One region of the Gordonia otitidis genome, then DNA from elsewhere that is predicted to be linked to it. Evidence: riboswitches for the same ligand, from Rfam matches in the RefSeq annotation. Region 1 holds a riboswitch; the other holds the start of a gene.
The links. A riboswitch is a leader RNA that binds a small molecule or an ion and turns the genes downstream of it on or off. The one in region 1 is predicted to bind cobalamin.

Region 1 (15,795 bases):
GTGTACCGCACACAGTTGAAGGAAGCCGCGGCCAAGGGCGAGGACGTCGACGCTCTGCGCCTGAAGCTGCAGGAAGAGTACGAGGACACCCTGGTGAACCCCTACGTCGCCGCCGAACGCGGCTACGTGGACGCGGTGATCCCGCCGAGCCACACCCGCGGCCAGATCGCCACGGCGCTCAAGCTCCTCGAACGCAAGGTGGTCAACGTGCCGCCGAAGAAGCATGGGAACATCCCGCTGTGAACACACCAGAGACCACAGGCGACTCCACGGAATCGCAGTCGGCCCGTCCCGTGCTGCGCGTGGTGAAGGGCAATCCGACCGACGAGGACATCGCGGTGCTGGTGACGGTTCTCGCCTCCGGTCGCAGCGCACCGGAACCGCCGGCCGACGAGCCGCGCAACGACTGGGGTCGCCCGATCGATCGCCTTCGTCCGGCCTGGGGCTCGCCGTCGTCGTTCCTGCGTTTCTGATGGGGACCTGACGTGACGAGCGGCGAGGACGACGGTGCGAGGAGGTCCGCGGACACCCGTTTCGAGGTGATCCTCGGCTCGGCGTCGCCGGCCCGGCTCGCGGTGTTGCGTCAGGGAGGCCTCGATCCCCGTGTCGTCGTCCCCGATGTCGACGAGGACGCCCTACTCGCCACCCTGGCGGCCGAGGCGCCCAGCGACGCGGTCACACGGCTCGCGCAGGCCAAGGCCGACTCGGTGATCAGGACGCTGCTCGGCGAGCGCGTCGACCACGCCGATTCGGTCGACGGACAGACGCTACCCGACCTCGTCGTGCTCACCTGCGATTCGATGCTCCTGTATCAGGGCACACTCAGCGGAAAACCCCACTCCGCCGACGTCGCGATCGAGCAGTGGAAGCGCATGCGCGGCAGCGAAGCCCAGTTGGTCACCGGTCACTGCGTCGCGCACGTGAGTGGGCTCGATGTGGCAGGGCGCACGGCGGAGTCCGCGTCGACGGTGGTCCGGTTCGCCGACGTCGACGACGAGGAGATCGACGCATACGTGTCGACGGGTGAGCCGCTCGAAGTCGCCGGTGCGTTCACCCTCGACGGACGAGGCGGATGGTTCATCGAGGGCATCGAGGGAGACCCGTCGTCGGTGATCGGTATCGGACTGCCCACCGTGCGGCACCTCCTGCGTCGGCTCGACATCCCTGTCGCCACACTGTGGTCGCAGAACAGCAGGTGACTCGAGCACGCCCGGGCGTGCTGTCGACGCGTTGTCGACTAGGCTGAATTCCGCCGTCCCGCGCCACCGTGCAGTGGCCCGATCCGAGCTGGAGAATCTCACCGTGACTGTCGAAACCGATCCGAACCCGGCATTCGCCGGTTACGCGCACCCCGAGCGTCTGGTCACCACGCAGTGGTTGTCGGCGCATCTGGGGGCCAAGGGTCTCAAGATCATCGAGTCCGATGAAGACGTCCTGCTCTACGACATCGGGCACATCCCGACCGCGCAGAAGGTCGATTGGCACCTCCACCTGAACGATCCCGTGGTACGCGACTACATCGACGGCGAGCAGTTCGCAGAGTTGATGCGCAGCAAGGGAATCGAACGCGACGACACGATCGTCATCTACGGCGACAAGAGCAATTGGTGGGCTGCCTACGCGCTGTGGGTGTTCACGCTCTTCGGTCACGAGGACGTCCGCCTCCTCGACGGCGGTCGCGACGCGTGGATGTCCGAGGATCGCGACACCTCGTTCGACGTTCCGGAGTACCCGCGTTCGGACTACCCCGTCGTCGAACGTGACGATTCGCTGATCCGCGCATTCGAGCCGGATGTGCGTGCGGCGCTCGGAGAAGAACCGCTGGTCGACGTGCGTTCACCGCAGGAGTACACGGGCGAGCGCACGCACATGCCCGACTATCCCGAAGAGGGCGCGCTGCGCGGCGGCCACATCCCGACCGCCATCTCCATTCCATGGGCCAAGGCCGCGCGCTCGGACAGTCGGTTCCGTTCGCGCGACGAACTCGACGAGATCTATGGCGATCTCGACGCAGACACCCCGACCATCGCCTACTGTCGCATCGGCGAGCGGTCGAGTCACACCTGGTTCGTGTTGACCCATCTGCTCGGATTCACACATGTCCGCAACTACGACGGGTCGTGGACCGAATGGGGTAACGCGGTGCGTGTCCCCATCGCCGTCGGCGACGAACCCGGCGAAGCACCCGCGTAGGACATCCCGATGGGCACACTACCGGCCGGCCTCGCCGAGATCGTCGACGACTTTGCCGCACTTGGCGATTCGGACAAGGTCACATTGCTGCTGGAGTTCGCGGGCGAACTACCCGCGCTGCCGGACGACCTCGCGACCGAGGCGATGGAACCGGTACCAGAGTGCCAATCGCCGGTCTTCCTGTCCGTTGACGCCGCCGACCCTGACGCGGTGCGCTTGTACTTCAGCGCACCTCCCGAGGCGCCGACGACGCGCGGATTCGCCTCGATACTCGCCCAGGGGCTCGACGGCGAAGCTGCCGACGCGATCCTCGACGTGCCTGCCGACTTCTACCACGATCTCGGACTCGACGCCGCGGTGAGTCCACTTCGCCTGCGCGGCATGGCCGGGATGCTCGGCCGCGTCAAGAACCAGGTGCGCGCGCAAACCGGGCGTCGGTGACCACGCCGGCACGGCGACGACGGGTCGGGTGACGACGGTGAAGTTCATCCAGATCCTGGAGGAGCCCATCGAACCCGGTGGTCTCGTCGAGTGGATCCCCATGGTTCCGGGAGGGCTCGGCACCTGGGATCCCGATTCGCGGCTCACCTCACACAATCACGAGCAGCACCTGCGTGGGGCGTTCGAGTATCGTGCACGCACCCGTCGTGAGGGTGGCCGCGAGTCGTGGCTGGGGCTGTCCATCGAGTTCGACGAGCCGCTGTCGATCCCCGCGATCCGCACCGCCCTGTCACGGTGGATCGACCGTCACGAGGTACTCCGCAGCCACGTCGTGATCAAGGCCGACGGGCTCCACCGTCTCACCACCGCACCGGGCACCGTGCGCCTGAAGATGGGCCGCATCGGCTGGTACTCGGAATCCGGCCCGCTGCTCGACCAGATCGCAGGTGCATTCGACAGGGCTACCGCGCCCCTGCAGTGGCCCGCCTACATGTTCGCCACCGTCGGCCGCGAGTCGTCGTTCACACTGCTCTTCGCCGCGGACCACTCCCTGGTCGACGGGTACTCGTTGATCATGGCGCAGCACGAACTCATCACGCTCTATCGCGCCGCGCGCGACCGCACCGATGTCGACCTGCCTGAGGTCGGCAGTTACGTCGACTTCAGCGCGCACGAGCGACGCCTGGCCGACCAGGCCGGGGCCGATCACCCCAGTGTCTCGACATGGACGTCGTTTCTGAGCGCAGGCGCCGGCGACATGCCGCCGTTCCAGGTGAACGGTCGACACCGTATCGGTGACGCCGACACCGAACCTCCCGACCCCGCTGTCGATCCGGCACAGGAGTCGCTGTCGGGCGTGATCGCCGACGATGACGCCGCCAACCGCTTCACGGCGGTGTGCTCGGAGGCAGGAGGCACGCTCACCGCGGGGATCCTCGCCGCATTCGCGATCGTCCACCATCGCAGGACCGGAGACGACGAGTTCCGGTGCGTCCTGCCCCGCCACACCCGCAACGACCACCGCTGGCTCACCTCCCTCGGGTGGTTCGTCGCCGTCGCGCCCTTCTGCCTCGACATGTCCGATTCGCCGACGTTCGACCAGGCGGTGGCCCGCGCCACCGTTGAACTCAAACGCGCGCGTCAGGGCGCTTCTCTGCCCTTCCTGCGGGTTGCCGACCTGATCGACTACCGCGGCGAACCGCAGTTCGTCATCTCGTTCATCGACACCAGGTACGCGCCTGGGGCCGCGGAGGCCGACGCCGGGCGTGCGACGGTGATCCGAAGTCACAGCTACGCACGCGACGAGGTGTTCATCTGGATCAACCGGACCCCGTCGGGGATGCGATTCTCGGCCAGGTTCCCTGCCGAGACGCCCGTGGCGCCGGTCGTCGGGCCCGCGACCGTCGCTGATCCTGACAACAGGGTCGCGACACCGCCCGGGGAGGTGGACGCCGAAGTCGGTCCCGTGCACGCCTACCTGCACGATTTCGCCGAGTTCGTGCGTTCCGTCGGTGACGCAAGCACCTTCGGTTCCACGGTGTGACCGGCACCTCGACCGAACGATTGCTCGGTGGGCTAGGGTAAACCGCGGAACACACGTCGATAGACTCGTGGGGTTCATGTCGTCACCCGAACCGTCGACACCCTCGACGCAGTGCACGGGCGACCGACAACACCGCATGAGTACTCGGACGGTGACGACGAGGGGAAGGCTGCAACCAGCGGCTATACCCGTGAAGACAGCTCAGCACAGAGCCAGGCCCAGGAGATCAGCAAGTGCCCAGTGAACAAGCCTCCAGTTCCACGATCAACAAGGTCCTCATCGCCAACCGCGGTGAGATCGCCGTTCGCGTCATCCGCGCCGCGCGCGACGCAGGAATCCCCAGCGTCGCCGTCTACGCAGAGCCCGACGCCAGCGCCAAGTTCGTGAAACTCGCCGACGAGGCGTTCGCACTGGGCGGGCAGACGTCGGCGGAGTCCTACCTCGTCTTCGACAAGATCCTCGACGCCGCCGCCAAGTCGGGCGCCAACGCCGTTCATCCCGGGTACGGCTTCCTCTCCGAGAACGCCGACTTCGCACAGGCGGTGCTCGATGCCGGTCTGATCTGGATCGGTCCGTCTCCGCAGTCGATCCGCGACCTCGGCGACAAGGTCACCGCCCGCCACATCGCGCTGCGCGCCGACGCCCCGATGGCGCCGGGTACGAAGGATCCCGTCAAGAACGCCGACGAGGTCGTCGCGTTCGCGAAGGAGTACGGCGTACCGGTCGCCATCAAGGCGGCATTCGGTGGTGGCGGTCGCGGCATGAAGGTGGCCTACACCATCGAGGAGATCCCGGAACTGTTCGAGTCGGCGACCCGCGAGGCCGTGTCCGCATTCGGTCGCGGCGAGTGCTTCGTGGAGCGATACCTCGACAAGGCGCGCCACGTCGAGGCGCAGGTCATCGCCGACCAGCACGGCAACGTGATCGTCGCGGGCACACGTGACTGCTCGCTGCAGCGGCGCTTTCAGAAGCTCGTGGAGGAGGCACCCGCGCCGTTCCTCACCGACGAGCAACGACAGCGCATTCACGCGTCCGCCAAAGCCATCTGCCGCGAAGCCGGTTATTACGGCGCGGGCACCGTCGAGTTCCTCGTCGGCAACGACGGACTCGTCTCCTTCCTCGAGGTCAACACCCGCCTGCAGGTCGAACATCCGGTCACCGAGGAGACCTCGGGAATCGACCTCGTCCGCCAGCAGTTCCGCATCGCCAACGGAGAGAAGCTCGAGTTCGACGAAGACCCCGCGCCGCGCGGCCACTCCATCGAGTTCCGTATCAACGGCGAGGACCCCGGCCGCAACTTCCTCCCCGCCCCCGGCCCGATCACCGTCTACAAGGAGCCGTCGGGCCCCGGCGTGCGCGTCGACTCCGGCGTGGAGCAGGGCGACGTCATCGGCGGGCAGTTCGATTCGATGCTCGCCAAACTGATCGTCACCGGTGAGAACCGCGAGCAGGCACTCGAGCGTGCCCGCCGCGCACTCGACGAGTTCGAGGTCGAGGGTCTCGCGACGGTTCTCCCCTTCGATCGGCACATCGTGTCGAACCCGGCGTTCATCGGTCACACCGACGAGAACGGCGTCGAGACGTTCGACGTCTACACCAAGTGGATCGAGACCGATTGGGACAATCCGATCGAGCCGTACACCGGCGGTGAGGCCATCGAGGACGACGACTCGGCCCCGCGCCAGAACGTCGTCGTCGAGGTCGGTGGTCGTCGAGTCGAGGTCTCGCTGCCCGGCGATCTCGCGATCGGCGGAGCGGCGTCGGCGGGCGGCGTCGTCCGCAAGAAGCCCAAGCCGCGCACACGCACCAAGGGCGCAGGCGCTGCCGCTTCCGGCGACTCGGTTGCCGCACCGATGCAGGGCACCGTGGTCAAGATCGCCGTCGAGGAAGGCCAGGAGGTTTCCGCGGGAGACCTCGTCGTGGTGCTCGAGGCGATGAAGATGGAGAACCCGGTCACCGCGCACAAGGACGGCGTCGTGACCGGCCTCGCGATCGAGGCCGGCGCGGCCGTGACCCAGGGAACAGTGCTGCTCGAAATCAAGTGACCCTCAGATAATTGGCAGTCGTCGTCGGGCCCGACCACACGGTCGGGCCCGACGCGTTGTCGAGGAGCCCCGATGGAACCCGTCGAGATCAATGCCGGCACCTGGTATCTGCGCGGACTGCGTGCCGATGACCGGATATCGGACGCACCGGCACTTCGCGAACTAGGCATCACCGAGCCCGAAGACTATGTCAGACAGTCGGATTCGGCGTGGGCTGACGAGACGTCGTTCACCTGGGCCATCTGTGAGCCGACAACCGGCGAGCTCGTGGCGCTGATCGGGGTCACGGCCACGGACGGCACCGCGCAACTGTGGGACAGCGCACGCCGCGGCTTCGACGACGCCGTCGTCACCGCGCGCGGTCCGGTGTGCCGCTTCGTGGTCGGAGCGCTCGGACTGCCGATGCCCACACTTCTCGGCGACAGCTCCGCACCGGAGTAGGTTGGCTGTGGGAGGATCTTCGCCCGTCGGGGGCGGACACGTTGTGGTCGGGCATTCGACGACGATGGAGGCGCACGATGGCAGATTTCCAGAAGGTCACAGTCCTCGGAGCCGGTGTACTCGGCTCCCAGATCGCATTCCAGACCGCTTACAAGGGTTTTGATGTCACGTCCTACGACATCAACCAGAAGGCACTCGATGCCGCGGCGAAACGGTACGACGACCTCGTCGAGACGTACAAGAACGAGGTGCCAGGTGCCGCGGACGGTGCCGCCGACGAGGCACGCAAGCGCATCACGCTGACCGACGATCTCGCCAAGGCGGCCGACGCCGACCTCATCATCGAAGCGGTTCCCGAAGTCCTCGAACTCAAACAGGACACCTACCGCAAACTCAACGAACTCGCCCCGAAGGACACGATCTTCGCGACCAACTCGTCGTCGTTGCTCCCCAGCGACCTCGAATCCTCCACGGGGCGCCCGGATCGCTTTCTGGCGCTGCACTTCGCCAACCGGGTCTGGCAATTCAACACCGCGGAGATCATGGGCACCAAGGACACCGATCCCGCGGTCTACGACAAGGTGGTGCAGTTCGCCTCCGACATCGGTATGGAACCCATCCAGATCCACAAGGAGAAGGCCGGGTACGTCCTCAACTCGCTGTTGATCCCGTTCCTCAATGCGGCACTCGAACTGGCAGCAGGCGGTTACGCCGAGCCCGAGGACGTGGACAAGACGTGGCGCATCGCGACCGGCGCTCCACTCGGCCCCTTCCAGATCTACGACGTCGTCGGGCTGATGACCCCGTACAACATCCTGATGAACGGCGACCAGGGCAATCGTCATCTCGGCGCCTGGCTCAAGCAGAACTACATCGACAAGGGCAAACTCGGTATGGCCAGCGGCGAGGGGTTCTACACCTACCCGAAGTCCGATCAGCCGGCCTGACGCCGGGTCACGGCTCGTCTCGGTCGAGTCCCGAGGCCAGGTCGCCACACTCGACCATCTCGACGATGTCGGCGTGCGCGCGCAGATATGCCGCCGCGCCGACATCTCCGTGCAGCGACACCATCACGTCGCGCAGATGTTCGGCGCCGAGATAGACCGGGTGTCGGGGGGCTCCCCCGTATGTGGCACGCACGAGGGCGCCTCGTCGACGCGCCGCGCGCGCCAACACACGTCGCACGACAGCGGCCGACACGTCGGGCATGTCAACAACATGTAAAACCACACCGGCCAAATCGTCTCGCTTGAGCGCCTCACCGAGGACTCTCCGCACGCTTGCCGACAGTCCTGACTCCCAGTCGGCCACGATGATCGACGTCGCGCCGTCGGGCGCTTCCACCACCGCGGCACCCATCGCCACGAGCACCTCGTCGCACCCGCCGGCACGCAACGCCGAGACGGAGGTTCTCACCCACTCCCCCTGAGCGGCAAGGATTTTCGGCATTCCGTAGCGACTGCCCGCACCTGCGGCGAGCACCGCTCCGACGACCTTCCCCGGTGTAGAACGGCCACTACGTCCGGCGTCAGCCGACTCCGCGATGTCCACGGGAGCCGATGGTAGCGCTGCGTCGAATCCATCCGTGTTAACCCCGCTGAAACATGATCGCGCCGCTGCGCGAGATCGCCCGCGGGGGTCCACTATCTATCTGCCGGTCGCGTGCTCGTCTGCGGTCGGCCCACATCTGTGCGCGGAGCACCATCTCGTTGGAGGCGAACATGACAACCGAGGCGACACCGGCGTCCACGCCGGCGAAGAAGCGAAAGCGCGTACACCCCGTCGACCAGGTTCCGCCACCCGGCAAACTCGTCGCCCTCGGCGCACAGCACGTCGTCGCGTTCTACGCCGGTGCCGTTCTGGTCCCGTTGCTGATCGCGCGCGCCATCGGGCTCGACTCCGACGCGCTGACGATGCTCATCACCGCAGACCTCTTCACCTGTGGCATCGCCTCATTGCTGCAGTCCGTCGGCATCTGGAAGATCGGTGTACGTCTGCCGTTGCTGCAGGGCATCACCTTCGCCACGCTCGCACCTGTCATCCAGATCGCCAACCAGAACGGCGGCGGACGCGTCGGCCTGCAGACGGTCTACGGCGCGGTGATCGCAGCCGGCATCGCGACCTTTCTCATCGCTCCGTTCTTCGCCAAACTCATCCGCTTCCTGCCGCCGGTGGTGACGGGCACGCTGATCACCATCATCGGCGTCTGCCTCATCCCGGTCGGCGCGGGCGACGCGGTCACCAACCCGCACGAGCACCTCCACGACAACGCGAACTGGAAATGGGTCTGCTACGCGCTCGGTACCATCCTGCTGATCGTGTTGATGCAGCGATTCTTCCGTGGCTTCATGGCAACGATCGCGGTGCTGATGGGCCTCGTGGTCGCCACGTTCATCGCCTGGCTGTGCGGCGACGCATCGTTCGGCATCGTCGGCGAAGCCGGCTGGTTCGGCTTCACACCGCCGTTCGCCTTCGGCGCTCCCAGGTGGGATCTCGTGGCGATCGTGTCGATGATCGTCGTGCTGTTGGTCGTAGCGGTGGAATCGACGGGTTCGATCTTCGCCACCGGTGAGATCGTCGGCAAGCGCATCAAGAAGGAAGACGTCGCCGCAGCCGTACGCGCCGACGGCGTGGCCACCATCTTCGGCGGAATCTTCAATTCGTTCCCCTACACCGCGTTCTCCGAGAACGTGGGCCTGGTGCGCCTGACCGGGGTCAAGAGCCGCTGGGTGGTTGCCTGCGCAGGCGTCATCATGATCATTCTCGGCTGCCTGCCCAAACTCGCGAAGGTGGTCGAGTCCATCCCCGCACCGATCCTCGGTGGCGCAGCTCTCATCATGTTCGCGACCGTGGCCATCGTCGGAATCCAGACCCTCACATCGGTCGACTTCACCGACCATCGCAACCTGATCATCGCGGCCACGTCGCTGGCCGTCGCGCTCTACGTGCAGTTCTCGCAGTCGGCGACCCCGACCACCGTCATCGAAAAGGGCGGTGCGCACGTCGACGTCCCCGCGTTGCCCGGTGTCGATCAGGCGATGCCCAACATGATCCTGCAGATACCGTTCTCGACAGGCATCACGATGGGTGCGATCACCGCGATCCTGCTGAACCTGTTGTTCTTCCACGTCGGACGTCGCGGCCCGGCCGTCGCGGGACGCGGCGCCATCACCCTCGACGCCGTCAACAAGATGACCTACGTCGAATTCAGTCAGACCTTCGGTGGCCTGGTGCAGAACGTCGACTGGGTGGTCGAACGCGCCTACGAGCAGCGCCCCTTCGAGGACGTCCACGATCTGCGCAGCGCCTTCCAGGAGGCCATGCTGACCGGCAGCGACGAGGAACAGTTGCAGCTCATCCGCGCATTCCCCGACCTCGGCGCGGAAGACGAGACCGGCGAGCTGACAGCCGTCGACCACAAGGGCCTGTCCCACCTCGAGGAGACCGAGCACGAGAACGTCGTCGACCTCGCCAAGGCGTACAAGGACCACTTCGGCTTCCCGTTGGTCATCGACGCGCAGGAGGCCGAACGCTACGACCGCGTGTTGCGCAACGGTTGGGCTCGCATGGACAACTCCGAGACCTCGGAGAAGTCCTTCGCGCTCATCGAGATCGCGAAGATCGCCAACCACCGGTTCGACGATCTCGTGGCCGACGCCAACCCGCTGACCTCGGCTCGCTTCAGCCGCCAGCCAGAGCTCTCGTAGGCTGACCGCGTGCGACGAGTGGATTGGCGTGGTCTGCCCAGTTTCAACGAGCTGTCGGAGCGACAGGCGATCAGCACGCTCTACGAGTGCTGCAGTTCATCGATCTGGGCGTTGCGCGTCGCCAAGGCGCGCCCGTTCGTCGACGACGAGGCACTTCTCGAATACGCCGACCTGATACTCGCCGAACTGACCGACACCGACCTCGACGAGGCACTGGCGGGGCACCCCCGCATCGGGGACCGCCCCGACAACGCCTCGTCGAGTCGGGAACAATCGGGAGTCGCGGGCGCCGACCCCGCGGTACTCGCCGAGCTCAAGCAGCTCAACAAGGAGTACGAGGAGAAGTTCGGACACGTCTACCTGGTGTTCGCCAATGGACGGCCCGCCGAGGAACTGCTCGCAATCCTCAAGGAGCGCATGCGCAACGACGCCCCGACCGAGCGTCGGGTCCTGCGCATGGAGCTGGCGAAGATCAATCGCAGTCGGCTGCAACGGATGCTGACACCCGCCGTCGAATTCGTCGACGACTGATCGCACATCGCGCTGCCCGGAGCCCTCAAACGCCGCCCGATTCGGCAGACGCCGTCGGTGCACCAACCGCGTCCGCCGACTCGAGCTGCGTTCACGGCAAAGAACTCACCACATACCCACTAGGCTGAATCCATGACCGGACTGTCCACACACGTCCTCGACGCCGTCAGCGGTGCTCCCGCAGTCGGGATGTCGGTGATCCTGCGCGACGTCGACGGCGAACAACTCGCCTCGGGCACCACCAACAGCGACGGCCGCATCCCGCAGGTCAACACCGACCCACTCGCGCCGGGCACCTACCATCTGGTCTTCGCGACCGCAGACTGGTTCGGCGCGAACGGGATCGTCGGCTTCTTCCCGCAGATCGACATCTGTTTCACCATCGACGATCCGAATCGGCACTATCACGTACCGGTGCTGTTGAGTCCGTACTCGTACTCCACATACCGCGGTAGCTGAGTACTCACCGCTCGTCGTCGCGCCGGTAGACCACGAGCGACAGTTCGTCACAACCGCGTACCTGCAGCGTCGTGAAGTGGCAGCCCACGACGCCTTCTCCCGGCACGCGCAGTCGCCACCGCCCCGACCTCTTGTCGTGCGGCTCATAGCGGTTCCAGATGTAGCGAAATGCCTTGCTGGACCGCCACAACTGGTCGATCAACGCTCGATGTTCCGCCGACGCAGGTCGCGTCGCGAGATTCAGATGAGCCAAGCCGACCACCTCGTAGGCCTTGGCCGTCCAGTCCACATACACCGATCTGCTGATCGGGTCGTCGAAGATGTACTCCAGCAACGAGACCGGTTGAAGCGGCCACTCGGACGAGTCCCGGTCGGGGAACAGGACGGCCGCGGTCGCCTTGTCGACGGCGGTGAGCATCAACTCGTCGGTGAGAAGGTGCAGCATCACGGTGTCGAAGAGTCGGGTGCCGATGGCCAGCAGATCCGCCTCGGCATCGGCGAGCGCCTCGCTCGTCGCCATCGGCTCACCCGATGGTTCCGCGGTGAGTGCCAACAGATACCTGCGGTCGAGGTCGCTCAGACGCAGAGCGTCGGCGATGGAACCGACGACCGCGCGGGAGGGGTGTGCCACCTTGCCCTGCTCGAACTTGGTGTAGTAGTCCATGCTCACGCCTGCGGCCCAGGCGATCTCCTCGCGTCGCAGCCCCGCAACCCGGCGGTCGGTGGTGGCGTTGTAGACAGGCCAGGAGGGATCGGGCGCCAACTGTGCACGTCGATTCCGAAGGAACCCGGACGTCGCGGTCGCACGGTAGTCGGCGGTGACAGAGGGCGACGACGCACCCTGCGCGTCGTCGGTCCCCCGGCCCCCGCTCATGCCAGTTGCGCGTCGATCGCGCCGGTGAAGTCCGGCAGGTCGTCCGGCGTCCGCGAGGTGATCAGCGTGAATCCGTTGGTGTCGTCACTCACCACCGCCTCGTCCACCCAGTTGCCACCTGCGTTGTTCACATCGGTCCGCAACGACGGGTACGACGTCAGGGTTTTGCCGACGAGCAATCCGGTCTCGACGATCAGCCACGGTCCGTGACAGATCGCCGCTACGGGCTTACCCGCCTCGGCAAATCCGCGCACCACGCTCTGCGCCGTCGCATCGGTGCGCAGTGTGTCGGCGTTGAGTGTGCCACCGGGTACGACGAGCACATCGAAGTCAGCGGGATCGACGTCGGCGATCGCCGCATCGGCGGCAACGGTCGAGCCCGGATCCTTGTCGCCTACCAGGGTCTGTACGTCGTCGCCGTCGACGGTCGCGACTGTGACGGCGACACCTTCGTCCCGCAGATGATCACGCGGGACGAGGAGTTCGTCGCGTTCGACGCCATACGACGTCGCGATGATCAGTGCCTTCTTGTCGGAGAGAGCCATGATTCGATCCTTTCAGGAATTGCCGTCGACCGGCGTGTACGGGGAGATGTCGTAGGCGGTCTGGACCAGTTCGGGACGTTTGCCGTCGTTGAGCGTGCGATCCCACTGCGCCTGTGTCTGTGCCTTGATGTCGTCGACCGTGTGCGCGGGCAACACGTGTCGGTAGTTGGTGTCGGTACCGGTGAGGACGTCGATCGTCACGGTGATGACCTCCTCCGGGTCGAACTGCTCGTGCGGGAAGGCCAGCTTGCTGTAGTCGTAGAGTCGCGTCGACGGGTCGTCGACCCACGACTTCCACTCCTCGAACATCGTGTCGTTGAATCCGGTGAGGAACGGTCCGGGATTGATGGTGGCAACCGTGACTCCGTACTCGGCGAGTTCCTGATCCAACGCATCGGCAAACGCTTCGACGGCGTGCTTCGAGCCCGCGTACGCACCGGTGAACGGGTCGACGGTGAGTCCTGCGACCGACGACATGAATACGATCTTGCCGCCACCCTTGGCCACCATCCGCTTGGCGATCGGCTGCGTCAGCAGGATCGGGCCGAAGACGTTCACCTCGAACTGCCTGCGGAGATTCTCGGCGGGAATGTCGACCGACGAACCGCCCTCGGAGATGCCCGCGTTGTTCAACAGCACGTCGACGTCCCACTGTGCAGCCTTCCGGCGATCGCCCTCATCGGTGACGTCGAGCTTCTCGACACGCAGTTCGACGCCGCGCTTCTTCGCCTCGGCGCGCAGCACGTTCACCTGCGCGATGATCTCGACACCGGCGATCACGTCGTGTCCCTGCTCCGCCATGCGTAGCGCGACCTCTTTTCCGAAGCCGCTTCCGGCACCGGTGATCAGATACGTCGTACTCATCACTTCTCTCCTTCATCGTCGATGACCGGCGGACCGGTCGTCATGTCACACGCCGCTGGATTGCGGCTCACAGTGCGGCCGACGCCTCACGGGCGACCGTCGTGTCCTGTTCACGGGAGCCGCCGCTGACACCGACAGCTCCCACCACCATGCCGTCGACGATCAGTGGGATGCCGCCCGCAAAAACCAGGACGCGGCCGTGACCACTCAACGCCATGCCCCAGAACTGTTCTCCTGGAAGCGAATCGGCGGCGAGATCGCCTGTTGGCGACTGGAAGAACACTGCGGTGTGCGCCTTGTCGATCGAGTGCTCGATACTTCCGAGCTGGGCGTCGTCCATCCGAACGTGAGCGACCAGGTTCCCGCCGTTGTCGACGACGGCGATGTTGCTCGGCGAGCCGATCCGTTCGGCCGCGGCGATCCCCGCGTCGATCATGCGTCGTGCGTCGGAAAGTCCGACCGTTGTCATACTTCGCACTGCTGCCTCCTCAACTGATTGATCGGAGTGCGCCGCTGTCACTGTTCGAGCGCGTATCACCCACGCTAGGCAGACCCTTGACGCCGTGCCTGGTTCTGTCGGAACCAGGCACGGCGTCGGCGACGGGGAATCGCCTCGACGTCGCCCTGCGCTATGCTGCACCCGCAGCTGGTTCGCCCGCCGGGAGTCGCGATGGAGCCCCTCCGTCCCGCGCGCGGCGTCGAATCCGTTCGTCGCGCAGCTGCGCGACCTCGGGTGAGAGGGAATCCGGTGAGAATCCGGAGCTGTCCCGCAGCGGTATGTCGGAACGACCGCCGTCACACGCACTGGGCGCATGCCCGGGAAGCGACGGCCAGTAGGAACATCGCCGATGGCGAGAGTGCCGACAAGCCCGAAGACCTGCCTCCTGTACCGGTCGCGCCGCGACCGGTGGCTCACCGCCTCGTGGACCGGGCGCAGGTCGATCAGCGTTTTGTGATGCCCACGCATCACTCGGGGCTTGTCGACTCTCCCTGCATGGCGGTGAACCGTCCGTATCGAATGCAGGAGTTCACGAACTCATGTCCATCAGCACTCCCGGCACCTCACCCGCCGGCCACACCTCGGGGCCCGTGGCCGCCCCGTTCACCACCACCGTTCCCGGTACACCCCGTATCGGCCCGCGACGCGAGCTCAAGCGGGCGATCGAGGGCTACTGGGCCGGGCGCGTCAGCGCCACCGATCTGGAGCAGACGGCCGCCGACCTGCGACGGGATACCTCAGCACAGTTGGTCGCCGCCGGTTTCGACTCGATCCCGATCAACACCTTCTCCTACTACGACCAGATCCTCGACACCGCTGTGCTCGTGGGTGCCCTACCCGCCCGGTACGACGGCATCGCCGATCCGCTCGACCGCTACTTCGCCGCGGCTCGGGGCACCGGCGAGATCGCACCGCTGGAGATGACGAAGTGGTTCGACACCAATTACCACTACCTCGTCCCCGAGATCGGACCCGACACGACGTTCACGTGCCACCCCGACAAGGTGCTCGCCGAGGTCTCCGAGGCGCACGCGCAAGGGGTCGACGCCCGTCCCGTCGTCATCGGACCGATCACCTTCCTCGCCCTGTCGAAGCCCGTCGACGGCGCTGCGGCACCGCTGTCGCGGATCGACGACGCTGTCGCCGTGTATGTCGAGTTGCTCCGCAGGCTCGCGCAGGCCGGTGTGGGCTGGGTCCAGATCGACGAGCCTGTCCTCGTCACCGATTACGCCGACGACCTCCCCGCCCTCGCCGGCGCTGTGTACTCGACGCTCGCCGACGCCACGAGCCGTCCCGCGATCTTCGTCAACACCTACTTCGGCGATCCCGGGGATTCTCTTGCGGCACTGGCACGTACACCGGTCGAGGCGATCGGTGTCGACCTGGTGGAGGGTTCTGTCGACACCGTCGTCTCGGTACCCGAACTCGCCGACAAACTACTCGTCGCCGGTGTGGTGAACGGACGCAACATCTGGCGGACAGATCTCGACAAGGCGCTCGCCACACTCGGGACATTGCTGGGATCGGCACGGGCGCTTGCGGTCTCGACGTCATGCTCCACTCTGCACGTCCCCTACACCCTCGACGCCGAGACCGGAATCGACGACGATCTGCGCGGCTGGTTGGCGTTCGCGGCACAGAAGTACGACGAGG
Region 2 (15,795 bases), 2.1 Mb from region 1:
CCGACGCCGAGCCCGACGTCGACACCGACACCTGCCCCGGCTGGTTGTCGAGCAACCATTGCCCGGACACCAGCGGCTGCCCCTCGACCGGGTAGTCGGGTGCCGCGTTCTGCGTCCTGCGCGGATCGTCCGGCGTTCTGATGGCGGAACTGTGATCGTCGACCCGCCCGAAGTCGGTTTCGCGATTCGCGGGTGAATCGGTGACGACCAGCGGCCGGTCGTCGAGACCGGCTCTGCGGGCGTCGGATTCGAGGAGCGCCGGTCCGAGGGGGCCCATCCCCAGGCGCGCACGCAGATCCTGCACCGCGGCAATGGATTCCGGTCCGCCGGATATCCGGCTGGTCTGGTCGGTGTCGACGAGTGCCGGCCCGGTGCCCGGAAATCCCGACGCCCCGGCGGCGTCGACGGCGAAGATCTGGATCGCGGGCATGTCCGGTCGTAAACCGTTGTCGCGCACCACGCCGCGGGCAGACGGCGGTCCCACCCGCGGCCCGAACATCGCGACACGACGAAACCCGGGCGAGCCTGTCAGCGTCTGCTGTGCCAGCAGCGGGCGGGCCGAGCGCGACGTCTCGGGGTCGAGGTCGGCGCGCAGCACCACGAAGTCGATTCCCTGACCGGCGAGCGTGGCAGCGAGCCCCGGCGACGCACGACCAGCAGCGATGTCGCGCTGCACCGAATCCATCGCCCTGATTGCGCCGGGCGGTGTCAACGGGATCGCATCACGCACAGCCCACGGCGTCGCCGACAGCGGCTGGAGAGGTTCGTCCCGGGTGAGGCCCCAGAGTTGATCGGCGAACGGGGCACCCGGGACGACGAGCGCCCGCCCGGGGTGGCCGCCCGCGTCACCGCCGGCTGCCCGATCACCGGCGGAACCGTCGCCGTCTGCATGGGCTGCGAGCCAGTCGGCAGTCTGCTGCCAATACGCGGGGATCGACCGATAGGTGCCGTCCGGGGCCAGCTGGCCGGTCCACACCAACGAACCCGCACCGATCACGGCGACGACGAGCACCATCGTCGCCGCCACCGGACGCGAACGCTGAGGATGCGCGAACGCCGACAGCATCTCCCTCGTCGACGACGTGCCCGGGAGAGGAACGCGTGCGAGCAGGTGTGCGATGCCCAGGACCAGCGGGAGCCTGATGAACGGTTCGAACTTGTGGATGTTGCGCAGGAATGCGCCCGGGCCGTCGAGGAAGACACGGACCGGTTCGGCGATCGGCGATCCCAGGCCACCCGCGTAGCCGACACACATCAGCACCAGGCCGACCACCAGGATGGTGACCCACCGACCGCGAAACGGCAGGTGCCGCATGCACAGTCCCGCCAGTCCTGCCGCCGCGAGTGTGCCGGTGGCCAGCACCGCGGCCGGTTGCGTGGTCAGCACGGCGCCCGCCACACGTTCCGGTGACACGAAGGGGGTCCACGAACTGGTTCCGCGCAGCACCTCCGTCAGTGACGTCCATTCCGTTGTCACACGGGATGATTCGATGAAGTCGAGGAAAGGCGGTGAGACGCGTGACAGGATCAGCAGAGGCACGACCCACCACGCACACGCCAGCACGAGCGCACCGACCCATGCCGCACCGAAACGAAGCGCGCGGCCACGGTGGCCCTGGGTGGTCTCGAGTCGCATGCTCGCTCTGCTCGAGCCCCTCCCGCTGGTCGAGCCCGTCGACATCACCCACCACATCACCGCGACACCGAGCGCGGCAGCGGTGGCGACGGCATTGACCGCGCCCATCAGGGCGACCGCGACCGCCGACCGGCACGCGTCACGCCAGAGCGGGTACGGCGACGGCCTGTCGGCGTCGAGAGCTCGGACCACGGGAATCAGCACCCACGGGGCGAGCATCATCGGCAGCGTTTCCGACGAGATCGAACCGAGAGTCGTCAACACCCGGGGGCTCAGCACGAAGACCAGCGCGGCGAGCATCCGAGAACCCGGTGACCCGATCCGCAGCAACTCGGCGAGCCGCACGATCCCGACGAACCCGACCGTCAGCAACACCGCCCACCACAGGCGCTGCGTGATCCACGGCGGGATGTGCGCGAGCTCGCCGACGGCGAAGAACGCGCCGTGTGGGAAGAAGTAGCCGTAGGCCTGATTCTGAACCTGGCCCATCGGGGCGTTCGGCGACCACAGGTGGGCGGCGCGCGCGAGAAAGCCCAACGGGTTGGCGGTGAGGTCGAGCTTGGTGTCGGCCGAGATCCGTCCCGGCGACTGAAGCAGGCTGACGATCAGTGCCACGAGGGCCACGGCACCCACGCCGCGTCGAGTCAGGGTCTGTTCAGGGTCGTCCGGCCGAGCGGTGGTGTGGACGCGGCGAGCGGTGGTGGCAGAAATCGCGGTGGCGTGGAGTCAGCGGAGCGGCACGGTCAGATGCGACGCACGGTCAGTTGTCGTCGGCGGTCTGTCGTGAGCCGTAGTCGACGGAACCCTGCACGAACCCACTGTTGGGATTGATGTTGTTCACGTCGGTCGACGGGCTGGTCTGCGAGGCGACCGCTCCGCCGAGGAAGACCGCACCCAGGCCAACGATGATGCCGGCGATACCGGCCACTGCCCCGGCGATCAGGCGGTTGTTACGCATGCGGACGAAACTACCATTTCCCAGGTCGACGTCCGCGCAGTAAGGCCACGACCGGGCGATTCCGGTCGTCGGCGGGTCTCGAGGGGAGCGGGGTCAGATGGTGATCTGGGGTCGGGGCTCGGCCTCGCATTTCGCGGGCACGATGAACACCGGCCGTGAGCAGTGTTTGAGTACCCGTTCGGCCACGGACGACCGCAACAACGCCTTGAAGCCGGTGTCGCCGCGAGTACCGGTGACCAGGAGGTCGACGTCGAGCGAGTCGGCGGCTGCGATGAGTGCCGACCAGATGGTCGAGTCGGCTTCGACGAGCGTCCCGGTGGCTTCGAGGCCGCATTCGGTCGCGAGGGCGACACCGCGATCATTGGTCTCGGTGGCCTCGCGCTCCAATGCGGCGTCGACCTCGATCTCGGCGCGGGTGTCGAGATACGGCTGCATACCGGCCGCCAACGAGGAGACGCGGGGAGCGCTCATCGCTCCGGGCTCCCATGCGGTGACGACGTGGGCGACGCGGGCCCGGAGGAAACGGGCGGCGTACCGAATGGCGCGGTCGGCGTTGGGTGAACCGTCGTAGGCGATCATCAGTGTCTGCCCGTGTGTGGAACGACGGTGTCTGTCGGAACCGCGCTGCTCAGCTCCACCGGGACCATCCGGGCCGGTGGGGGAGGGCGAAGACCCCGCAGCCATGGGGAAATGGTACATGCCAGACTCGGTACATGCGCCTTGATCGACGACGTTTCACGGGTGTCCGGACGGCGGGAGTGGTGCTCGCTGTCGCCGCAACGTTGACGGCCTGCCAAACGGGTTCTTCCGGGGGTGCGTCGTCGGTGACGTCTGCCTACGCCTCGGCGCCTGCCTCGCAGAGCAGTGCGGTGTCGTCACCAGCGTCGCCCGCGGCCGCCGCCGACGCGTGTGGTGCGCCGGAGCTGTCGCGAATGACGCTGAGACAGAAGCTCGCCCAACTCATCGTCGTCGGTGTCACGGGCACCGAGGATGCCACCCAGGTGGTCCGCCGCGAGCACATCGGCGGCATCTTCGTCGGAAGCTGGACCGACAAGTCGATCCTGACCAGTGGTGCGGCGCGGCGGCTGTCGCGTTCGCAGCCCATCCCGCTGATGGTGACGGTCGACCAGGAGGGTGGCCGGGTGTCGCGGCTGTCGTCGCTGGGCATCGACAGTCCGTCGGCACGTGAACTGGCTCGGACCAAGACGCCCGGGCAGGTTCGCACGGTGGCGGCGTCGATCGGGCGACAGCTCGCAGAACTCGGCATCACCGTCGACTTCGCGCCCGACGCGGACGTCAGTGACGAGAGCGCAGACGAAGTGATCGGCGACCGCTCGTTCAGCAACGACCCCCAGGTCGTCACCGAGTACGCGGGCGCCTTCGCCGCAGGCCTCGAGGACGCGGGCATCATGCCCGTCTACAAGCACTTCCCCGGCCATGGACACGGATCGGGCGACTCGCACACCGGCGTGGTGCGCACACCGCCCCTGTCGTCACTGATCACCAGCGATCTCGTGCCGTACCGGACGCTTCTCCGTGATCCGGGCAACGCCGGCGTCATGGTCGGACACCTGATCGTCCCGGGACTGACCGGCGAGGAGACGCCGTCGAGCATCAGTCCCCGTGCGATGACCATGCTGCGGACGGGCAAGCCCTACGGGGGCCCGGCGTTCAACGGCGTCGTGTTCTCCGACGATCTCTCGGGCATGGCGGCGATCAGCGAGCGGTATCCGATCGAGCAGGCCGCCCTGATGTCGATCAAGGCGGGTGGCGACATCGCGCTGTGGATCACCACCGATCGCGTCTCCGCAGTGCTCGACGCTATGCAGCGCGCCGTGACAGCCGGCACACTCACCCAGGCCCGTGTCGACCGGTCCGTCGTGCGCATCCTGCGCGCGAAGGGCGTGCTGCACTGCTGAGCCGGACGGGAAGACCGCCGAGGGCACCGGAAGACCCGCCGACGGCATCAGGGTTCGGCCGCCGCGGAAACTTACCCACTGGTAAGGTTCTGTGGATACTCGACGTTCGCGGCGTCGCAAAGGAGATGAACGATGGCAGGCGGAACCAAGCGGCTCCCACGCGCGGTTCGTGAGCAACAAATGCTCGACGCCGCGGTCAAGGTGTTCTCGGAGAACGGTTTCCGCGAGGCATCCATGGATTCGATTGCGGCCGAGGCGCAGATCAGCAAGCCGATGCTCTACCTGTACTACGGCTCCAAGGATGAACTCTTCAGCGCGTGCATCGCCCGCGAGTCCGGCAGATTCATCGACGCCATGGCCGTCGGCTTCGACCCCACCCTGCGTCAGCGTGACCAGGCACGCACCGTGGTCCGCGAGTTCCTGGGGTACGTCGACCAGCACCGGCAGTCCTGGAAGGTGCTCTACCGCGTGGCGATCGGCACGGCCAACTTCGCGCAGATCGTGCGGGACAGTCGCGATCGCGTCACCGACATGGTTGCCGAACTGATCCGTCGCGGAACCACCATCGAGGGCGCGAGCGACATCGACTTCGAGCTGACCGCGGTCGCGCTCGTCGGCGCGGGAGAGGCTGTCGCCGACCGGATCTCGGAGGGCGACGTCGACATCGACACGGCCACCGACCTCCTCGTCGGCATCACCTGGCGCGGGCTGAAAGGCGTCGGCCGAGACCACGTGGCCGATGGCGAGGAGAGTACGACCTGACCGTCCGGAAACCGATCAGGCCCGGACAGCGTTGCAGGTTCACGACGTGGAGATACAGTACTGCCGCCCACACCTCTGTGAGTGTGGGCGGCAGTACTGCGCAGAAGACCTACTCCGGTCAGGCGCCGCGAGTGGTGGCGGTCAGGTGCGGATACCCCTTGCGTCGGTTGAGGATCGAGATGTCGAAGTTGCCGGATGATCTCCCACCCACTCCGTCGATGCGGTGGACGTACAGGTTGACCTTCGCAGGCAGCAGGATCGGCTTGGCCCACTTGACGCTGTAGGTCACGTCGTCGGGCAGTTGTGGCTCGACGTTCGCGACAGCGGCTGCGGCGCTCCACATTCCGTGGGCGATCGCCTTGGGGAAGCCGAACGCCTTGGCGCTCAGATCGCTCATGTGGATCGGGTTCCGATCACCCGACGCCGCGGCGTACTCGCGGATACGACCGAGATCGACCGACAGGATGCTGTCCGGCGGGGGCGGTGCCTGCTCGCGCGGAGCCGGTCCGCGCGGCTCGTCGGACAGGCTGGTGCGCTGCTGCTTGAGGAACGTCGCCAGCTGTCGCATCACGGGCTCCGTGCCGACGCTGAACTCCGACACCATGTCGACGAGCATGCCCTTGCGGTGTTCGCGAAGGTTCTCGGCATGGGTTTCGATGGTGATCGGCTCGTCGATCCCGATCGGACGGTACCGATGGATCTCCTCGGCGATGTGCACGGATCCGACCGCGCCGAAGGGAAAATCGGCGTCGGTCATGATCTTCATCGCAAGGGGGAACTGCAGCACGAACGGGTAGGTGATCGGCAGAACCGGACCGAACTGCTGGCCGGTGGCCCTGGTGTACGCGTGCAGCCGCTCCGGATCGACCCGCACGTCTTCGAGGCGGTAGCGCCTGTCGGGCAGCGGGGTGTCGGCCCGAACCGACCCCGACTTCCCGACAACCGGCAACAGCGCGGTGACGGCCTTGGAGTAGACGTCGAGGGTGCTCGGCGGTCCGTCGAGGGTGATCGTCTTGCTCATCAGGCCCCCAGGAATCCCTGGCCGCAGACGCGGACCACGTTGCCCGTGATGGCATTGCTCGCCGGATTGGCGAAGTAGGCGACGGTCTCGGCGACGTCGACCGTCTGGCCGCCCTGCTGCAGCGAACTCATCAGGCGACCGGCCTCGCGGGTGGCGAGCGGGATCGCGGCGGTCATCTTGGTCTCGATGAAGCCCGGCGCCACCGCGTTGATGGTGATGCCCTTCTTCTTGAGGATCGGCGAGTACGCGTCGACGAGACCGATGACACCGGCCTTGGAGGTGCCGTAGTTGGTCTGGCCGCGGTTACCCGCGATGCCCGCGATGGAGCTGACGTCCACGACGGCGCCGCCGGAACGCAGCGCATCCTTCTCCACCAGCGCGTTGACGAGCGACTGCGGGGCAACGAGATTCACCGAGATCACCGAATCCCAACGGCTCTCGTCCATGTTGGCGAGCAGTTTGTCGCGGGTGATTCCCGCGTTGTTGACGATGATGTCGATGCCGCCGTGACGTTCGAGTGCATGCTCGGCCAGCTTCTCGCCGGCGTCGGGCGCGCTCACGTCGAGCGGGAAGGCCGTGCCGTTGACCTTGTTGGCTGTCTGCGCGAGAGCCTCGCCTGCGGCCGGGATGTCGGCGCAGATCACGTGGGCCCCGTCGCGGGCGAGGATCTCGGCGATGGTGGCGCCGATGCCGCGTGCGGCACCGGTGACGACCGCGACCTTGCCGTCGAGTGGCTTGTCCCAGTTCGCCGGTGCGACCGAATCGTCGGCGTCGACGCGGATCACCTGGGCGTCGACGAACGCCGACTTCGCCGACAGCACGAAGCGCAGCGTCGACTCGAGTCCGGTGACGCCGGTCTTGGCGTCGGGGGAGACGTAGACGAGCTGGACGGTCGAGCCCTTCAGCAGCTCCTTGCCGAGTGACCGTGTGAAGCCCTCGAGCGCGCGCTGGGCGACGTGCTCGTCGGGGTCGTCGACGAGCTCAGGGGTGGTGCCGAGCACGACGAAACGTGCACAGGCTGCCGTCGACCGCATGACCGGTGCGAAGAACTCGTAGAGCGCGCTGAGGTCGGCTGGCTTCTTGATGCCTGTGGCGTCGAAGACCAGGCCGCCGTACTTGTCGGCGCTGCGACCCGTTGTCGCGTTGTGGATCAGCGTGTAATCAGGAGTGGAGAGGATCTCGCGCACCGGCTCGACGAGTCGACCGTCCCCACCGAGCAACACCGGGCCGGGAAGCGGCGGCTCCGACGGCTTGTACCGGCGCAGCGTCGGCGGCACCGGCAGTCCGGCCTGCTTGGCGATGAACGATCCGGGACCGGAATGGACAAAACTCGAATACAGACCGGCGGTTCCGTTGGAAGCCACGTGAATCTCCTCTGTAGTGATGTGCGGCTGTAGTGATGTGCGGCTCATGCAGGTGAATCGATGAGTTGGGTGTCGGGTACTTCATCGGACCCAGGGTCCGAAGTAGTTCGACATCTAACTTACTCTGGAGTAAGAATACGCTATCAGTGTCAACCCTCATCCCTGGGAGATCCAAGTGGCCTATACACCCAAGACCCGCGACGAACGCCCGGTCGCGATCCTCGGCGGCAACCGCATTCCGTTCGCACGCCAGGACAAGGCGTATGCCGAGGTCGGAAACCAAGACATGTTCACCGCAGCACTCGACGGCCTGGTGAGTCGCTTCAACCTCCAGGGTGAGCGGCTCGGCATGGTTGCCGGTGGCGCTGTCCTCAAGCACTCGCGTGATTTCAATCTCATCCGCGAATGTGTGCTCGGTTCCCCGCTCTCGCCCTACACCCCGGCGTTCGACATCCAGCAGGCGTGCGGCACCGGTCTTCAGGCGATCACCGCTGTTGCCGACGGCATCGCGCGCGGTCGGTACGACGTCGCGGTCGGTGGCGGCGTCGACACCACCTCCGACGCCCCGATCGGCGTATCCGAGGATCTGCGGCTGTCGCTGCTCGAGGTCAACCGGGCACGCTCGCCCAAGGATCAGGTCCTCGGCATCCTGAAGGCACTGCCCAAGCTCGGTATCGAGATCCCCAAGAACGGCGAGCCGCGCACCGGCATGTCGATGGGTGAGCACGCGGCCATCACCGCCAAGGAGTTCGGCATCAAGCGTGCAGACCAGGACGCGCTCGCGGCTGCGAGCCACCAGAAGATGGCAGCCGCCTACGACGCGGGCTTCTTCGACGACCTGATCACCCCGTACATGGGTCTGCTCCGCGACCAGAACCTTCGCGGCGATTCGACGGTCGAGAAGCTCGCAAAGCTCAAGCCGGTCTTCGGGGTCTCGCTCGGCGACGCCACCATGACCGCAGGCAACTCGACGCCGCTCACCGATGGCGCGTCGACCGTGCTGCTCTCCTCCGATGAATGGGCGCAGGAGAAGGGACTCCCGGTTCTCGCCTACTTCGTCGATTCCGAGACCGCGGCCGTCGATTACGTCAACGGTCCCGACGGCCTGCTGATGGCGCCCACCTACGCGATTCCGCGCCTGCTCAAGCGCAACGGTCTGACGCTGCAGGATTTCGACTTCTACGAGATCCACGAGGCGTTCGCGTCGGTCGTGCTCGCGACGCTGCAGGCGTTCGAGAGCGAGGAGTACTGCAAGGAGCGCCTCGGCCTCGACGGAGCGCTCGGCTCGATCGATCGCAGCAAGCTCAACGTCAACGGGTCCTCGCTCGCCGCAGGACACCCCTTCGCCGCGACCGGCGGCCGGATCGTCGCGCAGGCGGCCAAGCAGATCAAGGCCAACGGCGGCGGTCGCGCACTGATCTCGATCTGCGCCGCCGGTGGCCAGGGCGTGACGGCGATCATCGAGGGCTGAGCCGGGCTGAGCCCGTCGAATCCGGTTTCCTGCCAGTTCGGTCAAAGCTTTCTCAACGGGCTGTAACGAATCCGGATGCACGGTAGATATACGTGTTAGCTCCGGTTGAGCTGTCAGACCCCCGACCCGACAGCTCAATCGGAGCGTCTGCTTATCCAGGTCAGAAGTGATTTTCCGCCACGCTCGACCTGGTTCTGCCCAGGGCGCACGTTTCGCCCGCGTCCGTAATGTCCTGTATGACTGACAGCGTGTTCTCGATGTTCGCGCGCCGACGGCGAGTCGGCGCGCGACTGGTCCTCGGTGTGGCGCTTGTCACCTCGGTGGTGCTGGCAGTCGATCTCGTCGTCACCGATTCGCGCTCTGCGCGCGGCGCGGTGATCTCCGGACTCGATGTCGGGAACGATTCACGCGCGGAGTTGAATCCCGCGCTCGACGAATTGCAGAAACGGGCGGTCCGGCCCGTCACGCTGCGCACACCGTCGGGAACCGAGAAAGTTGCTGCCCACGAGCTCGGACTGAGCTTCGACGCCGACGCGACCGTCGAGAAGTTGATGCGGCAACCGCGCACTCTGTGGGACCGCGTCGCGGCACTGTTCGGACGTTCGCACGACGTGGAACCGGTGGTGCATGTCGACCGCGCACGCTTCGCCGCGGCGCTCGATGCGCGCAGAGACCAGTTGGAGAAGGCTGCGGTCGAGGGTGGCGTCCACTATCGGGGCGCGACCCCGGTCGCCGATATGCCCAGCCAGGGGCTGCGCGTCGTACGCGCAAGCGCAGCCGACGTCGTCGCCGATCGTTGGCTCGATGATGCCGGGCCGATCGACCTGCCCATGGAACCCTTCTCGCCCACCGTCTCCGCCGCGACCGTGCGTCAGACGGTCGACGGCCCCGCCACCCGTGCGACGTCGACCTCCCTGGTGGTCACGGGCGTCGACGGCGCGCGGCAGACGCTCACACCTGACGCTCTCGGTGCGATCCTGCGGTTCGAGGCCGACGGTCGCGGTGGCCTGGTGGCCCGCGCCGACGAGAAGACCGTGGCCGCGCGTGTCGGCGCGGGACTCGGCCGCACCGAGCGCGCTCCGCTCAGTGCGACTTTCCGGTTGCGCGGTGGCAGCCCCGAAGTGGTGCCGTCACGTGACGGGGCCAGGATCGACTGGCGTGCTACCACGCGGAAAGTCCTCGACGCCGCGCTCGCCGACGACCGTCCGGAATCGGTGGAGGCCACCTATCAGGTGCGCACACCGAAGGTCACCACCGAGAAAGCGAAGAGCCTCGGTGTCAAAGAAGTGGTCTCGGAATTCACCACCGGCGACTTCTCGTCGGCGTCAGGAGAGAACATCCGCCTCGTCGCACAGGAGGTCGACGGCGCCGTCGTCCTTCCTGGCGAGACGTTTTCGCTGAACTCCTACACCGGCCCGCGGGGTGAGGCTCAGGGGTACGTCACGTCGACGATCATCGACCACGGCAGGCCGTCGAAGGCGGTCGGCGGTGGGATCTCACAGTTTGCGACGACCCTCTACAACGCCTCGTACTTCGCGGGACTCGAGGACGTCGACCACACCGAGCACAGCTACTACATCTCGCGGTACCCCGAAGCGCGCGAGGCGACGGTATTCGAGGGCGCCATCGACCTCGTCTTCCGCAACAACACGCGCAACGGGATTCTCATCGAGACCAACTGGACCCCGTCGTCGGTCACAGTGCGGATGTGGAGCACCAAGACGGTCGACGTCGAGTCGATCACCGGTGACCGCTACGGGTACACCTCGCCCGCAGTCGTCGAGTTGCCGCGAGGTCAGGACTGTATAGCCGCCACCGGAATTCGCGGGTTCACCACCTCGAACACCAGGGTGATCACCGACGCCGCGAGCGGCAACGAGATCAGCAGGCACACGCGCACCGTCAAGTACGACCCCGAGCCGACGGTCCGCTGCGTCTGACGCGCGTCCCGACAGTCCCGAGCGATCGCTCGGCCCCACTGTTACCCGTGACACACTCCGTCGTAGGCTGACCGGTGTGGATATCAACGGAGCAAGTGCAATCGTGACGGGTGGGGCGTCGGGCATCGGCGCCGCCGTGGTTCGGCAGCTGGCCGCCAAGGGGGCGAAGGTGGTCGTCGCCGACCTCAACGCCGACAAGGGTGGACTGCTGGCGAAGGAGGTGGGCGGAGAATTCGTCTCGGTCGATGTCACCGACACCGCCGAGATCGAGACCGCCGTCAATCAGGCGAGCGAGCTCGGGCCCCTGCGTGTGCTGGTCAACTCTGCCGGGATCGGGTGGGCGCAGCGCACCATCGGCAAGGACGGCGAGTTCGCCTCGGCACACAACCTCGACGCTTACAAGAAGGTCATCGCGATCAACCTCATCGGCACCTTCGACGCGATCCGTCTCGCCGCGACCGCGATGAGCCGCCTCGAGCCCACCGAGACCGGAGAGCGCGGCGCGATCGTGTCGATGGCCAGCGTCGCGGCATTCGACGGACAGATCGGTCAGGCCGCGTACTCGTCGTCGAAGGGCGGCGTCGTCGGCATGACCCTTCCGGTCGCCCGAGACCTGTCGGCTGTCGGCATCCGCGTCAACACCGTCGCACCCGGACTCATCGACACACCGATCTACGGTTCGGGCCCCGACTCGGATGCGTTCAAGGCCAACCTCGGCAAGAACGTCCTGTTCCCGAAGCGTCTCGGTGAGCCCGACGAGCTCGCCTCGATGGTCATCGAACTCGTCAGCAACTCCTACATGAATGCCGAGGTCGTTCGCGTCGACGGCGGCATCCGGATGCCACCGAAGTAGTCGGGCACTTGCCCTGGGTCGCGAACAGTCGGGTGCCCAGCAGCACCCGACTGTTCGCGACCCGCGTTCACCGAGCTGCCGGGCCGTCGGATAGCCTGCGGAGAGCAGTCGGTTCGTCCGTCCCGCCGTGTGGAGCCCCGACGTGTGGGCGGACGACGAGACACCACAATGTGTCGAGGGGAACCCGGTGCGAGTCCGGGACTGTCCCGCAACGGTGAGTTGACGCCCCGCGCGTCGACGAGTCCGATCACCTGCCGCTGTGCCGGATACGCCGTATCCGGCGGTCTGTCCGCCTCGAGGATGAGCGCGCGGCACTCCGACTACCCGGTTTGGGTGGGGCTCTTGCGCAGAAGAGTTCGTGGGCGTGCACACGTGGTCGTAGGGCGGACGCCATCCGAACCGATCGAAAGTGTGCAGTATCCCGATGACTGGTATAGCCACGTCCCAGGCAGGGAGTCTTCCCCGCACGAAGCGACTCGTCGATGCCAACAAGGCACGCCAGGAGTCAGCCGACGGACTCGAACTCCACACGAGCGCAGACTTCGAGTCGCTGCTCGCCGACGAGGTCGCCGCACTGGTGAAGCGCCAGGTCGACCTCGGGATCACGATCCCCGGCGACGGCGAATACGGGAAATCGATGTCCAGCAACGTCGATTACGGTGCCTGGTGGTCGTATTCGTTCAACCGGCTCGGTGGCCTCGAACTGACCGACGGCGGCCCCTTCGCCGACGAACCGAAACGTTCGACGCCGGGCCACGTCAGGCTCACCACCTTTCCGGATCGTCGTGACTGGACGATCTTCGCCGACGCCTATCACGATCCGGAAAGCGGCATCGCAGTAGGAGAGCGCGGAGCACTGTTCCCGACTGCTACCGGTCCGGTCACCTATACAGGTCACGACGCGATCGCAGCCGATATCGCGAATTTCACAGCGGCGCTTGCCGAATCGGATCAGAAGACCGGATTCATCACATCGCTCTCGCCTGGCTCGGCATCGCGAATCGGCAACGACTACTACTCGACCGAAGAAGAGTTCATCTGGGCCTGTGCCGACGCCATGCGTGAGGAATACAAGGCGATCATCGACGCAGGCCTCATCCTTCAGATCGACGATCCGTCGATCGCGGAGAACTGGGATCAGATCAACCCGGAACCGACGATCGAGGACTATCTCGCATTCACCCGCATCCGCGTCGAGGCGCTCAATCATGCGTTGCGGGGTTTTCCGGCCGAGCAGGTGCGCTTCCACCTGTGCTGGGTAAGCTGGCACGGGCCGCACACCACCGACCTGGAGTTCCGTCACCTCGTCGACCTCATGCTCGAGATCAACGCGGGCACATACTCATTCGAGGGTGCCAACGCCAGACACGAGCACGAGTGGAAGATCTGGCGCGATGTCACACTCCCCGACGGGAAGAAGATCGCACCGGGCGTCGTCAGTCACGCAACCAACGTGGTCGAGCACCCCGAACTCGTCGCTGACCGGATCGAACGTTTCGCGACGCTGGTCGGACCGGAGAACGTCGTCGCATCGACCGACTGCGGACTCGGCGGTCGTATCCATCCGCAGATAGCGTGGGCCAAGCTCGAAAGCCTCACGCGCGGCGCGGAGTTGGCGTCTGCCCGGCTGACCTGAGCTGCCGATCAGTGGGGCCTGACTACTCCTCGTCGCGCCAGCTCATCGGAATCTCGGCATTTCCACCATCTTTCGGTCCAGGGTGAACACCGTCATCCGAGACGTGTTCGCGGTGGCGATGATGTTCTCCATGCGTTGATTGGGAATGAGTGAACGAACTGCTGCGCGCAACCGCGGATTCGCGTCGACACGTTGACGGTCCTTGCTGTCGAGCACCAGCATCCCCTGGTAGAGACGCTGATACGAGGTCAGTCCCTCAGGTGTCCAACCGGGCCGCGGCGTCGGTGCGAGGTAGCCGATGATGCTGGCGCACGTGCCGTCGACGCAGAGGTCGTAGTCAGCGGTGTCGGTTGCGTAGTCGAAATTGCGCGTCGTCAGCGTCCATCCCGACCTGTCGGTGTATCGGTAGTTCACGTCGGCGCCGGGAACCAGCGTGAGCGAGCTCGTGTCTCCCGTCCGGTTGTCGAGTAGGGGGCGCGCGAGTGAGTAGCCGTTGACCGGCGCGAACGACCACGACGTGGTCGGGTCTATCGGCTTGTACCAGTATCCGTTCTGCCCGTTCCGTCGTCCCTCGACACGGAGTTCGCGCTTGTCCGACGAGAATCCGGTTTGCCGGATGGTGATGGTCGACGTGATCTCGCCGGGCACCTTCGGTTGCCGGACCCAGGCGGGTGGAGGTAGTTGGAACTTGGCGTAGGCCTGCGGGAAAACGCTGCGCAGGAATGGATACTGTGCGAAGAAGCCCTCGAAATTGTTCGGAGCCCCCTGTAGCTTTCCCTGGTCTTGCGGGGTGTAGGAGAAGAAGAGGGTGTCAGCTCCCGAGATGTCGAAATCCCACAGGCGTGTGTACATGTCGCCGTAGTCGTTGATCACGAAGGTCGTCGAACCCGACGACGACAGGTTGCGCGATACGAACCGTCCGTCGAGCGGACCCAGCATCTCGTAGCTGTAGTCGTCGGAGAAGCGCTTGTCGCTGGGTTTGAGCGGGTCGGCGCCGGGCAACCATGGATCGAGGATGTGGATCCGGTTACCGTTCTTGGACAGTGTGTAGACAGTTGTGACGCCTGCGCCACCGACAGGCTGCTTGTGGCCCGCGCTGTCTGTCCACGTCGCCTCCTGGCGGAAAGGGATCACCGATGTGTAGATCGGATCGAGCCACGAAAAGCTCCATGCACGTTGGTCGGGTCGAACCTTGTTGCCGGCGGGGTTGAGCCAGATCGGCGAACCGAATCGTGTGGTCCACCACCATAGTTCAGGTGTCTCGTCGGCTGATTCCAAGGTGGCGATTCGGCCGCCGTACACCAGAACGACGAGACGACTCCCGTCGACGGACAAGCCGGTCATCTGCCCCTGTAAACACTGAGGAACTGGCGCGATCCGCCAATCTCCCTGTGTCTTGGCAGATTTCGCGTAGAGGTTACCGCCGAAAAGCGCGTACTGCCAGATCGAGTTGAATCCCGCCTTGTCCGTCCGTAGATGGATTCTCGGTGGAAGAGCGCGCTGTACACGGTCGTTGGCACGCGGCATTGTCAGTAGCCCGATTCCGGGATTCGGCGCGTGGAGTGGAACCGGCCACGCGCCCGCACGTCCGGGAAACGTCAACCAGGCGCAGCTGACCGGTTTCGGTAGGACGCCGATGGGGAGCCGTTCGTCGGCATGTGCACTCGGGGACAGTCCCATGGCGAGCGCCGCCGCAATGATCAGTCCAAGCGATACACGGTAGAAGCTCTTCGACATCGCGGTGGTCTCCGAGTCTCGGAATGAGTGGGATCGTGCACTGTCGATGTCACTATATTCATTTCCACCGTTGTTGTTTGCGGTTACGGAAATCCGCTGACGTTCACATCGGGCGCGTATGCCCTTCGGTGTTCAGTTATTGTCCTCCGGTGTTCACACCGTGATTCGACAAATGCGGCCCCGCAACCGAGTAGGGTTGCGGGGCCGCCTTTGTCGAATAGATCAGCGGATCAGAACGCCGCTTCGTCGAGCTCCATGACGTCGTTGTCGATGTTCTCCACGACGCTGCGCACCGAGGTCAGCAGCGGCAGCATGTTCTTCGCGAAGAAGCTCGCCACGGCGATCTTGCCCTCGTAGAAGGCCTTGTCGGCGTCGTCGCCCGCATCGAGCTTGCCGAGCGCGACCTCGGCCTGCTTGAGCAGCAGCCACCCGATCAGCAGGTCGCCGACGGCCATGAGGTAGCGCACCGAACCGAGGCCGACCTTGTAGAGTTGCGTC

Region 2: it holds a riboswitch for cobalamin, as region 1 does, so the genes downstream of both, LK459_RS11085 (cobalamin-independent methionine synthase II family protein) here and metE (5-methyltetrahydropteroyltriglutamate--homocysteine S-methyltransferase) in region 1, are expected to answer to the same signal.

Annotation. Positions count from the first base shown of each region.
Region 1 covers NZ_CP085974.1:343,299-359,093, forward strand. Annotated here, with positions in the region: gene LK459_RS01515 (acyl-CoA carboxylase subunit beta) at 1-243, shown strand, start outside; gene LK459_RS01520 (acyl-CoA carboxylase subunit epsilon) at 240-473, shown strand; gene LK459_RS01525 (Maf family protein) at 486-1,199, shown strand; gene LK459_RS01530 (sulfurtransferase) at 1,303-2,193, shown strand; gene LK459_RS01535 (SufE family protein) at 2,203-2,634, shown strand; gene LK459_RS01540 (condensation domain-containing protein) at 2,672-4,177, shown strand; gene LK459_RS01545 (acetyl/propionyl/methylcrotonyl-CoA carboxylase subunit alpha) at 4,411-6,222, shown strand; gene LK459_RS01550 (GNAT family N-acetyltransferase) at 6,295-6,663, shown strand; gene LK459_RS01555 (3-hydroxyacyl-CoA dehydrogenase) at 6,741-7,610, shown strand; gene LK459_RS01560 (nucleotidyltransferase family protein) at 7,618-8,145, opposite strand; gene LK459_RS01565 (solute carrier family 23 protein) at 8,385-10,370, shown strand; gene uraD (2-oxo-4-hydroxy-4-carboxy-5-ureidoimidazoline decarboxylase) at 10,380-10,901, shown strand; gene uraH (hydroxyisourate hydrolase) at 11,034-11,360, shown strand; gene LK459_RS01580 (helix-turn-helix transcriptional regulator) at 11,365-12,234, opposite strand; gene LK459_RS01585 (DJ-1/PfpI/YhbO family deglycase/protease) at 12,231-12,779, opposite strand; gene LK459_RS01590 (SDR family oxidoreductase) at 12,792-13,643, opposite strand; gene LK459_RS01595 (GlcG/HbpS family heme-binding protein) at 13,711-14,121, opposite strand; cobalamin riboswitch at 14,344-14,542, shown strand; gene metE (5-methyltetrahydropteroyltriglutamate--homocysteine S-methyltransferase) at 14,682-15,795, shown strand, end outside.
Region 2 covers NZ_CP085974.1:2,443,494-2,459,288, forward strand. Annotated here, with positions in the region: gene LK459_RS11035 (alpha-(1->3)-arabinofuranosyltransferase) at 1-2,251, opposite strand, end outside; gene LK459_RS11040 (DUF2613 domain-containing protein) at 2,397-2,594, opposite strand; gene LK459_RS11045 (universal stress protein) at 2,688-3,293, opposite strand; gene LK459_RS11050 (glycoside hydrolase family 3 N-terminal domain-containing protein) at 3,308-4,513, shown strand; gene LK459_RS11055 (TetR/AcrR family transcriptional regulator) at 4,646-5,275, shown strand; gene LK459_RS11060 (MaoC family dehydratase) at 5,394-6,296, opposite strand; gene LK459_RS11065 (3-oxoacyl-ACP reductase) at 6,296-7,660, opposite strand; gene LK459_RS11070 (acetyl-CoA C-acetyltransferase) at 7,836-9,131, shown strand; gene LK459_RS11075 (VanW family protein) at 9,368-11,071, shown strand; gene LK459_RS11080 (SDR family NAD(P)-dependent oxidoreductase) at 11,148-11,924, shown strand; cobalamin riboswitch at 12,057-12,197, shown strand; gene LK459_RS11085 (cobalamin-independent methionine synthase II family protein) at 12,349-13,560, shown strand; gene LK459_RS11090 (hypothetical protein) at 13,603-15,297, opposite strand; gene LK459_RS11095 (acyl-CoA dehydrogenase) at 15,528-15,795, opposite strand, start outside.